Regions from separate parts of the Streptacidiphilus sp. MAP12-33 genome, predicted to be linked through region 1. Evidence: riboswitches for the same ligand, from Rfam matches in the RefSeq annotation. Region 1 holds a riboswitch; the other holds the start of a gene.

Region 1 (4,152 bases):
GTCGCGCCGGATCCCTCGGAACCGACCGAGGGGTGGGTGCGCCAGTGCAGCCAGACACCGCCGACGGCGTCGTCGAACGCGTCGACCTCCACCTCGACGCCGGCCAGGGACGACGGCGTCACCTCGTACGGCTTGGCGTTCAGCCCTGATGCGAGCAGGTCGCGCTCGACCCGCGCGGCGAGCCGTAGCAGCGCTGCGGCGGCGGGCGGATCCAACCGGCGCGGCCCTGGCGCGGGCTCACGCGGCCCTGGTGCGGGCTCACGCGGTCCGGCGTCCCGCTCGGCCGCGGGATCGGCCACGGGATCGACCGCAGGCTCGGGCCCGGAACCGGGCTCGCGCGGTCCGGGCCCGGCGGCCCCAGCGGGCCCGGACGTGGCCTGGGAGCGGGAGGCAGCACCGCTCGCGGCCCCGAAGGCGGCCTCGACAGCGGCCCGGGCGTCGAGCGCTTCGCCGGGCTCCGGTTCGGGATCCATGGCAGCAGCCTAGAGAAGCCTCACGCGTCTCCGGGGCCACTCGGGGCATGATCGGGGAAGGTCGCATATGCCCCCCGACAGGTCGACCCGCGAGGAGAGCCGTGGAGATCCGCTACAGCTGCGAGCCGAGCCCGGACGCGTCCGCGAACGAGGACTTCGTCCTCGCCGGGCCGCAGTTCGCCCTGGTCCTCGACGGCGCCACGCCGAGCGGTCTGCCGACCGGCTGCGTCCACGACGTGCCGTGGTTCGTGGCCCGTCTCGCGGGGCAGCTCGGCGCGTTCCTGCTGGCGCACCCCGACGAGCCGCTGCCGGAGGTGCTGCGGCAGGCGATCCTGCGCACCCGGGACCTGCACCCGCAGTGCGACCACGGCAACCCCGACAGCCCCTCCAGCACCGTGGCGCTGCTGCGTGCCGACCCCGGCGCCGACCGCCTCGACTGCCTGGTGCTCGCCGACTCGCCCGTCGTCGTCCGCACCTCCGAGGGCCGGATCGAGGTCGTCGCGGACGACCGCATCGACCAGCTGCCCGCCTACGACCGCGAGTCGGTCAGCGGGCTGCGCAACACGCCCGGCGGCTTCTGGGTCGCCTCCACCCGCCCGGACGCCGCCGAGCACGCGGTGACGGCGTCCTTCCCACTCGCCCGCGTGCGCGAGGCCGCCGCGCTGTCCGACGGGGTGACCCGCCTGGTGGAACGCTTCGGCTGGAGCTGGACCGAGCTGCTCGACACCCTCGCCGCCGACGGTCCGGCCCACCTCACCGACTCCGTCCGCAAGGCCGAACTCGCCCTGGCCGAGGGCACGTTCCACGGCAAGCGCCACGACGACGCGACGACGCTGCACTGGCGCATGTGACGCATACGACGCGTGTGACGCGAACGCGCGGCCTCCCGTCCCCGGTGGGCGGGAGGCCGCGCGGCAACCGTGTCTCAGATGTGACGCATCATGTAGATCGTGCCGACCGTCGTGATCGACTCCATGCGCACGTACGCCCCCGTGTGCGGGGCGTGCAGGATGATCCCGCCACCGGCCCACATGCCCACGTGCTGGCCACCGTTGAAGAAGACCAGGTCACCGATCTGCAGGTCGGCGACGGAGGCCACCGGAGTGCCCTCGGCCATCTGGGCGTAGGTGTCCGGGCCCAGCGAGTAGCCGGCCTGGGCGTAGGCCCACTGCATCAGACCCGAGCAGTCGAACTCGTTCGGGCCCTTGGAACCCCAGTTGTAGGGGTCGCCGATGCGGGTCTTCGCCGCCGCGAACGCCGCCATCTCGATCGAGTCGCCCGCCGTGCCGTGCGGGTGGAGGTTGGAGCCCGTGCCGCCGGTCAGCTGGGTGCGCTGGCTGGGCGTCATCGAGTTGAGGAGCTGCTGCGTCGCCTTGACTTTGGCGGCAGCGGCGGCCTTCAGCGCGGCGGCGTGCTGGGTGACGGCCTGGAGGGCCTGGAGCTCCTGCTCCGCCTCGGCCTTCTCGCGCGAGAGGAGGTCCTCCTGCGTGCGGAGCAGGCTCAGCTGGGCGGCCTCGTTGCCGGACAGCTGGTTCATCGAGGAGGCCTTCTGCAGGAACTCGCTCGGGTCGCTGGTCAGGATCAGCTGGACGGTCGGGTCCACCGCACCGGTCATGTACTGGCTCTGGGCGATCGCGCCGACGCTGTCGAGCAGCGTGTTGGCCTTGGCCTGCTCGCGGGCGATCTCGTCCTCCAGGATCGAGACCTTGTGCTGCAGTGCCTGCTGCTGCGCCTGCGCCTGGTCGTAGGCGGCGACGGCCTGGTCGGACGCGTTGTTCAGCTGGTCCAGCTGTGACTTCAGCTGCGCCGTGGTCGGCTGCGGAGCGGCCTGGGCCGACTGCGTGGCGAGGCCGACGCTGGTGGCCGCGACCACGGTGAGCGCGGATATTCGGGTGCGGGTACGACTGGGCGCGGCGGGACGGCGGTGGGACGCCACCTGGACGGGCTCCTTCTTCCTGGCCGCCTACCGGGTGAGCTGACGGGTTCGGGCCGGAAGTCTCGCCCTACGACATCTCACCGGCCGCCGCCCGTGCGCACCTGCGTGCGCCCGCGCGTAGCGGTCGACCTGATGCCGATTCACCCCGAGGACGTGGGTCCCCGGCTCCGTCTCGGCCCCGGTGCCCACGCCGTGCGCGGAACGACCGAACCCTCGACAGACTCGACGGGAACCGCCGCGGATCCCCCCTCGGAAGATCGACTGCACAGCGGTTCGAAAGGGAACCATAGTTGCCCGATCGTGACCGAATCAACTGGCGCGTCAGAAACACGTGTCCACCCACGGCTCCACCTCGGGGTGGAGGCCGCGCAGGCCGACGCCGCGCGACCCTGGAGACATGAGCGGAGTGCAGACTGCCGTGCACGGCGTCGTCTACGGCTGCATCGTGGTTTTCGCCGTGACCTGGGTGGGAGCGGCGGTGTACTTCGGGTCCCGCGGCGCCGGTTCGCCGGAGCGCCGTCGGGCGTGGCTGCGCAGCCTGCGCGCCTCGATGCCGGCGCGGGTGGCGCTGGTGGCCGGCATCCTGGTGCTGATCGAGCTGACCCGGCGACCGGACGGCCCGTTCTGGCGCCACCTGCAGTACTGGAACCCGGTGCTCGGCGTCGCGGGTGCGGCCCTCACCGTCGCGGCGACGGCGCTCCTGGTCTGGTCCCGGCTGGTGCTCGGGGTGATGTGGGCGGGTGTCCCGCTGGTGCAGGAGGGCCACGAGCTGCGCACCACCGGTCCCTACGGCCTGGTGCGGCATCCCATCTACACGGGACTCCTCGGGCTGGTGCTCGGCGCCGCGCTGGGCCTCGGATTCGGGGTGTGGGTGCTCTACACGGCCGTCACCGTGCCGTGGGCACTGCACCGGGTCCGGGTCGAGGACGACCTGATGGCGGCCGAGTTCGGCGATCGGTTCCTCGCCTACCGCCTCCGCGTCCCGGCACTGCTGCCACGCCGGGTCCGGCGACGGTAGGCGAGAGGTCTCAGACCATGAGCGGGACCGCGTGGATCTCGTCCGCCATGTGTCCGGCCCGTTCGTGGACGCGCTGGACGGCGTCCATCGAGGGCGCCTCGGACAGGCAGTAGACGGTGCCCGACTCCGGGTCCGCCCAGGCCTGCTTGAAGTGGACGTGTTCCTCCGCCTCAATGGCGAGATCGGCCTGGTGCGCCGCCGCCAACTGCTCGGCGGTGATCCCGTTCATGCCGTGGTGGACGTCCATGAAGAGAGTCATGATCGCGAGACACCTCCCTCGGCCGCCGGCCCGGGGCCGTCCCGGGACGGTCCGGTGGCCCTTCCAGGATGCGCCCGCCGCCCGTCCGCGGCCTCTTCAGGGCTCGACGAGATCAGGTCCCGACGTGGTCAGGGCTCGACGACGTCGAGCACCTCGACCATGCGCAGCAGCTTGGCCCGGACCCGGGCACGGTGCGCGTCCGCGACGGTGATCTCCACGACCGCCGGGCCGCCGGCGGTCGTCCGCACGGCGAACGCCTGGACGGGGTGCGCGCTCAGCACCGCGGCAAGGCGCCCGAGCAGGCCACGGCCGGGCACGGCGGTGGCAATCAGGGAGGGCCCGGTCGCGACGCGAACCGGGCGCGGGACGGGGGTTTCCAGGACCGCGCTCACCGTCCCAGCATGCCAGCCTTCCCAGTGCGCGGGACGACCCGTCTCAGCACGTGGGAAAGGCGGGCAAAGCGGGC
Region 2 (4,152 bases), on a different contig from region 1:
AGTTCGCAGCGAATCCTTACCCGGCCTACGCGTGGCTGCGTGAGCACGCGCCGGTGCACTGGACGACGTTGCCGAGCGGTGTCGACGCCTGGCTGGTGACCCGGTACCCGGACGCGCGGCAGGCGCTGGCCGACACCCGGCTGAGCAAGAACCCGGCCAAGCACAGCCTGCAGGCGCACCGCAGCGGACGGGTCGGCATCCCGGGGGAGCGCAGCGCGGACCTGATGACGCACCTGCTCAACATCGACCCGCCGGACCACACCCGGCTGCGCCGCCTGGTCTCCAAGGCGTTCACACCGCGCCGGGCGGCGGAGTTCGAGCCGCGTGTGCGGGAGATCACGGACCGGTTGATCGACGGCTTCGCGGAGCGCGGCTCGGCCGACCTGATCCACGAGTTCGCCTTCCCGCTGCCCATCTACGCGATCTGCGACCTGCTGGGCGTGCCGCCCGAGGACCAGGACGACTTCCGCGACTGGGCGGGGATGATGATCCATCACGGCCAGTCCCCGCGCGGCGGGGTCGGGCGGGCGGTCAAGAAGATGCGTGGCTACCTGGCCGAGCTGATCCACCGCAAGCGGGCGGACCTCGGCGAGGACCTGATCTCGGGTCTGATCCGGGCCAGCGACCACGGCGAGCACCTGACCGAGAACGAGGCCGCGGCGATGGCCTTCATCCTGCTCTTCGCCGGCTTCGAGACCACCGTGAACCTGATCGGCAACGGCCTGTTCGCCCTGCTCACCCACCCCGAGCAGCGGGCGGCCCTGCAGGCCTCGCTGGACCGCGGCGAGAGTGCGCCGCTGGAGGCGGCGGTGGAGGAGTTGCTGCGTTACGACGGGCCCGTCGAGATCGCGACCTGGCGCTTCGCCACCGAGCCTTTGACGCTGGGCGGTCAGGACATCGCGCCGGGCGACCCGGTGCTGGTGGTTCTCGCCGCCGCCGACCGCGACCCCGCCCGCTTCCCGGATCCGGACACCCTCGACCTGGCCCGCAGGGACAACCCGCACATCGCCTTCGGCCTGGGCATCCACTACTGCATCGGCGCGCCGCTGGCCCGCCTGGAGGCCCAGTACGCGCTCGCCGCGCTGCTGCGCCGCCTGCCCGACCTGCGGCTCGCCGCCGATCCGGCGGAGCTGCGCTGGCGCGGCGGCCTCATCATGCGCGGTCTGCGCCAACTTCCGGTCGAATTCACGCCTTGATCACGGCAGGGTAACGGAGGTCACACTCGGCCCTCTGTTGACGAAGGAAGTGCTGGTCAGCCTGGTTCGCAAGGGGCCGGAACGCCGTGTCGGGAACGAAGGTGACGGCGTGTCGGGATTGTGAATCATATGAAAACCTGTCTAGCCTCCCTGAGGTTCGCGCCAGCGGACCACCGCCGCGCGGGACGCCGAGTCCTGTCCACCGCGAGGCGGGATCGTCGACTTGACGAACGGACAGGAGCGGGGGACCCAGGTAGTCCGCCGGACGCGCGCCAGCGCGGACGGCTCGGGGTGAAGACGTGCGAACGTCCGGGCCAGCCTCTACGGCCCGAACCCGACAGCTCACCTCGTAGGCGTCGGAGGGGACTTCAGCATGCTCTTTTCCGGTACCGGCCGTCATCGCAAGATCCGCGTCAACAAGGCCAAGACCCTCGTGGCCACCACCGGCGTCGCCTCTGCCGCCGTGGCACTGCCGCTGATCGGCGCCACCGGCGCCCACGCCGCGTCCGTCTCGACGTGGGACAAGGTCGCCCAGTGCGAGAGCGGCGGTGACTGGTCCATCAACACCGGCAACGGCTACTACGGCGGCCTGCAGTTCTCCGCGTCGACCTGGCGCGCCTACGGCGGTGGGGCGTACGCGTCCACCGCGAACCACGCCACCAAGGGCCAGCAGATCACCGTGGCCGAGCGCGTCCTCGACAGTCAGGGCCCCGGTGCCTGGCCGGTCTGCGGGCCGCGGGCGGGCCTGCACAAGGGCGGTCCGTCGCCGGTCGTCGGCGGCGGCTCCTCCGCCGGGAAGGGCAAGCACCACAAGCCCGCCCCCGCGCCCAAGCCCCCGGCGCACCACGGCGGCTCGGGCAACTACACAGTCAAGCCGGGCGACACGCTGGCGAAGATCGCCGCCGCGCACCACATCCTCGGCGGCTGGCAGAAGCTCTACGCCGAGAACCGCGCCACCATCGGCGGCAACCCGGACATGATCCACGTCGGCGAGAAGCTCGTCGTGAAGTAGTCCGGACCAAAGGCGCAGGACCGCCGACGCGGCCGCTACCGACGGGTAGTGGCCGCGCGGCGTTTCGCCAGGCAAGACAGGCCCAAGGGCCTGAGGGGTCCGGGCCGGGACAGCGGCTAGGCTCTGTGCGTAACAACCCGCATCCCCAGAGGAGACAGTTGTGCCGTCCATCGACGTCGTCGTAGCGCGGGAGATTCTCGACTCGCGTGGCAACCCCACCGTCGAGGTCGAGGTCGGCCTCGACGACGGCAGCACCGGCCGCGCCGCCGTGCCGTCCGGCGCCTCGACCGGCGCCTTCGAGGCCCTGGAGCTCCGTGACGGTGACAAGTCCCGTTACGGCGGCAAGGGTGTGGAGAAGGCCGTCCTGGCCGTCATCGAGCAGATCGGCCCGGAGCTGGTCGGCTACGACGCCACCGAGCAGCGCCTGATCGACCAGGCCATGCTCGACCTGGACGCCACCGCCGACAAGTCCTCGCTGGGTGCCAACGCGATCCTCGGCGTCTCGCTCGCCGTCGCGCACGCCGCCTCCGAGGCCAGCGACCTGCCGCTGTTCCGCTACCTCGGTGGTCCGAACGCGCACGTGCTGCCGGTCCCGATGATGAACATCCTCAACGGCGGTTCGCACGCGGACTCCAACGTGGACATCCAGGAGTTCATGATCGCCCCGATCGGCGCGGAGTCCTTCTCCGAGGCACTGCGCTGGGGTGTCGAGGTCTACCACCAGCTCAAGGGCGTGTTGAAGGCCCGCGGCCTGTCCACGGGCCTCGGCGACGAGGGCGGCTTCGCGCCGAACCTCGACTCCAACCGCGAGGCCCTGGACCTGATCATCGAGGCCATCAAGGGCGCCGGCTACACCCCCGGCCGCGACATCGCGCTCGCCCTGGACGTCGCCGCCTCCGAGTTCTTCAAGGACGGCGCCTACCAGTTCGAGGGCAAGGCCCGCAGCGCCGCCGAGATGACGGCCTACTACGCCGAGCTGGTCGCCGACTACCCGCTGGTCTCCATCGAGGACCCGCTGTTCGAGGACGACTGGGACGGCTGGAAGACCATCACTGCCGAGCTCGGCGACAAGGTCCAGCTGGTCGGTGACGACCTGTTCGTCACCAACCCGGAGCGCCTGTCCCGCGGCATCAAGGAGGGCGCCGCCAACGCCCTGCTGGTGAAGGTCAACCAGATCGGCTCGCTGACCGAGACGCTGGACGCCGTCGAGCTGGCCCAGCGCAACGGCTACCGCTGCATGATGTCGCACCGCTCCGGCGAGACCGAGGACGTCACCATCGCCGACCTGGCCGTCGCCACCAACTGCGGCCAGATCAAGACCGGTGCCCCGGCCCGCTCCGAGCGCGTCGCCAAGTACAACCAGCTGCTGCGCATCGAGGAGATCCTCGACGACGCCGCCGAGTACGCCGGCCGCGGCGCCTTCCCGCGCTTCAACGGCTGAGCCTGCCTTTCCGCCGCCTCGTCGTCCTCACCCTCTAGGGTGGGGGCGGCGGGGCGTCGTCGCGCACAGGGCTTGTTCGCGCACCGGGCACGGAGGAGCCGCGAACACGGGAGGGAGTCGGCAGTGGCCAACCAGCGGCAGGGCCGGAAGCGGCCCCGGCTCACCGGTCGCGCTGCCGTGCTCGCCCTCGTGGTGTGCGCGCTCGTGGCCGCGCTCGCGTACCCGATGCGGCAGTACATCGCCCAGCGCTCGCAGATCGACCAGCAGCGGGCCGCGCAGCGGCAGGCGCAGCAGCAGGTCGACGAGCTGGAGCGGGAGAAGGCCCGCTGGCAGGACCCGGCGTTCGTCGCCGCGCAGGCGCGTGAACGCCTCCACTACGCCTTTCCGGGTGACACCCCGTTCACGGCCGTGAACCCCTCGCCCACGCCGACCACCTCGCCCACCACCCAGCAGCAGGCGTCGCAGCCGTGGTACCAGAGCCTGCTCGGCTCTCTCGACGCGGC

What was found. A riboswitch is a leader RNA that binds a small molecule or an ion and turns the genes downstream of it on or off. The one in region 1 is predicted to bind cyclic di-AMP.
Region 2: linked by a shared signal. The riboswitch ahead of ABH931_RS26670 (transglycosylase family protein) and the one ahead of ABH931_RS20830 (NlpC/P60 family protein) in region 1 are both predicted to bind cyclic di-AMP.

The regions. Positions count from the first base shown of each region.
Region 1 is NZ_JBGCCA010000020.1:111,250-115,401, forward strand. Features, by position in the region: gene ABH931_RS20820 (hypothetical protein) at 1-473, opposite strand, end outside; gene ABH931_RS20825 (hypothetical protein) at 575-1,324, shown strand; gene ABH931_RS20830 (NlpC/P60 family protein) at 1,399-2,346, opposite strand; cyclic di-AMP (ydaO/yuaA leader) riboswitch at 2,420-2,603, opposite strand; gene ABH931_RS20835 (isoprenylcysteine carboxylmethyltransferase family protein) at 2,807-3,427, shown strand; gene ABH931_RS20840 (SCO4226 family nickel-binding protein) at 3,438-3,686, opposite strand; gene ABH931_RS20845 (hypothetical protein) at 3,815-4,078, opposite strand.
Region 2 is NZ_JBGCCA010000029.1:121,696-125,847, reverse strand. Features, by position in the region: gene ABH931_RS26675 (cytochrome P450) at 1-1,196, shown strand, start outside; cyclic di-AMP (ydaO/yuaA leader) riboswitch at 1,411-1,565, shown strand; gene ABH931_RS26670 (transglycosylase family protein) at 1,570-2,208, shown strand; gene eno (phosphopyruvate hydratase) at 2,369-3,649, shown strand; gene ABH931_RS26660 (septum formation initiator family protein) at 3,773-4,152, shown strand, end outside.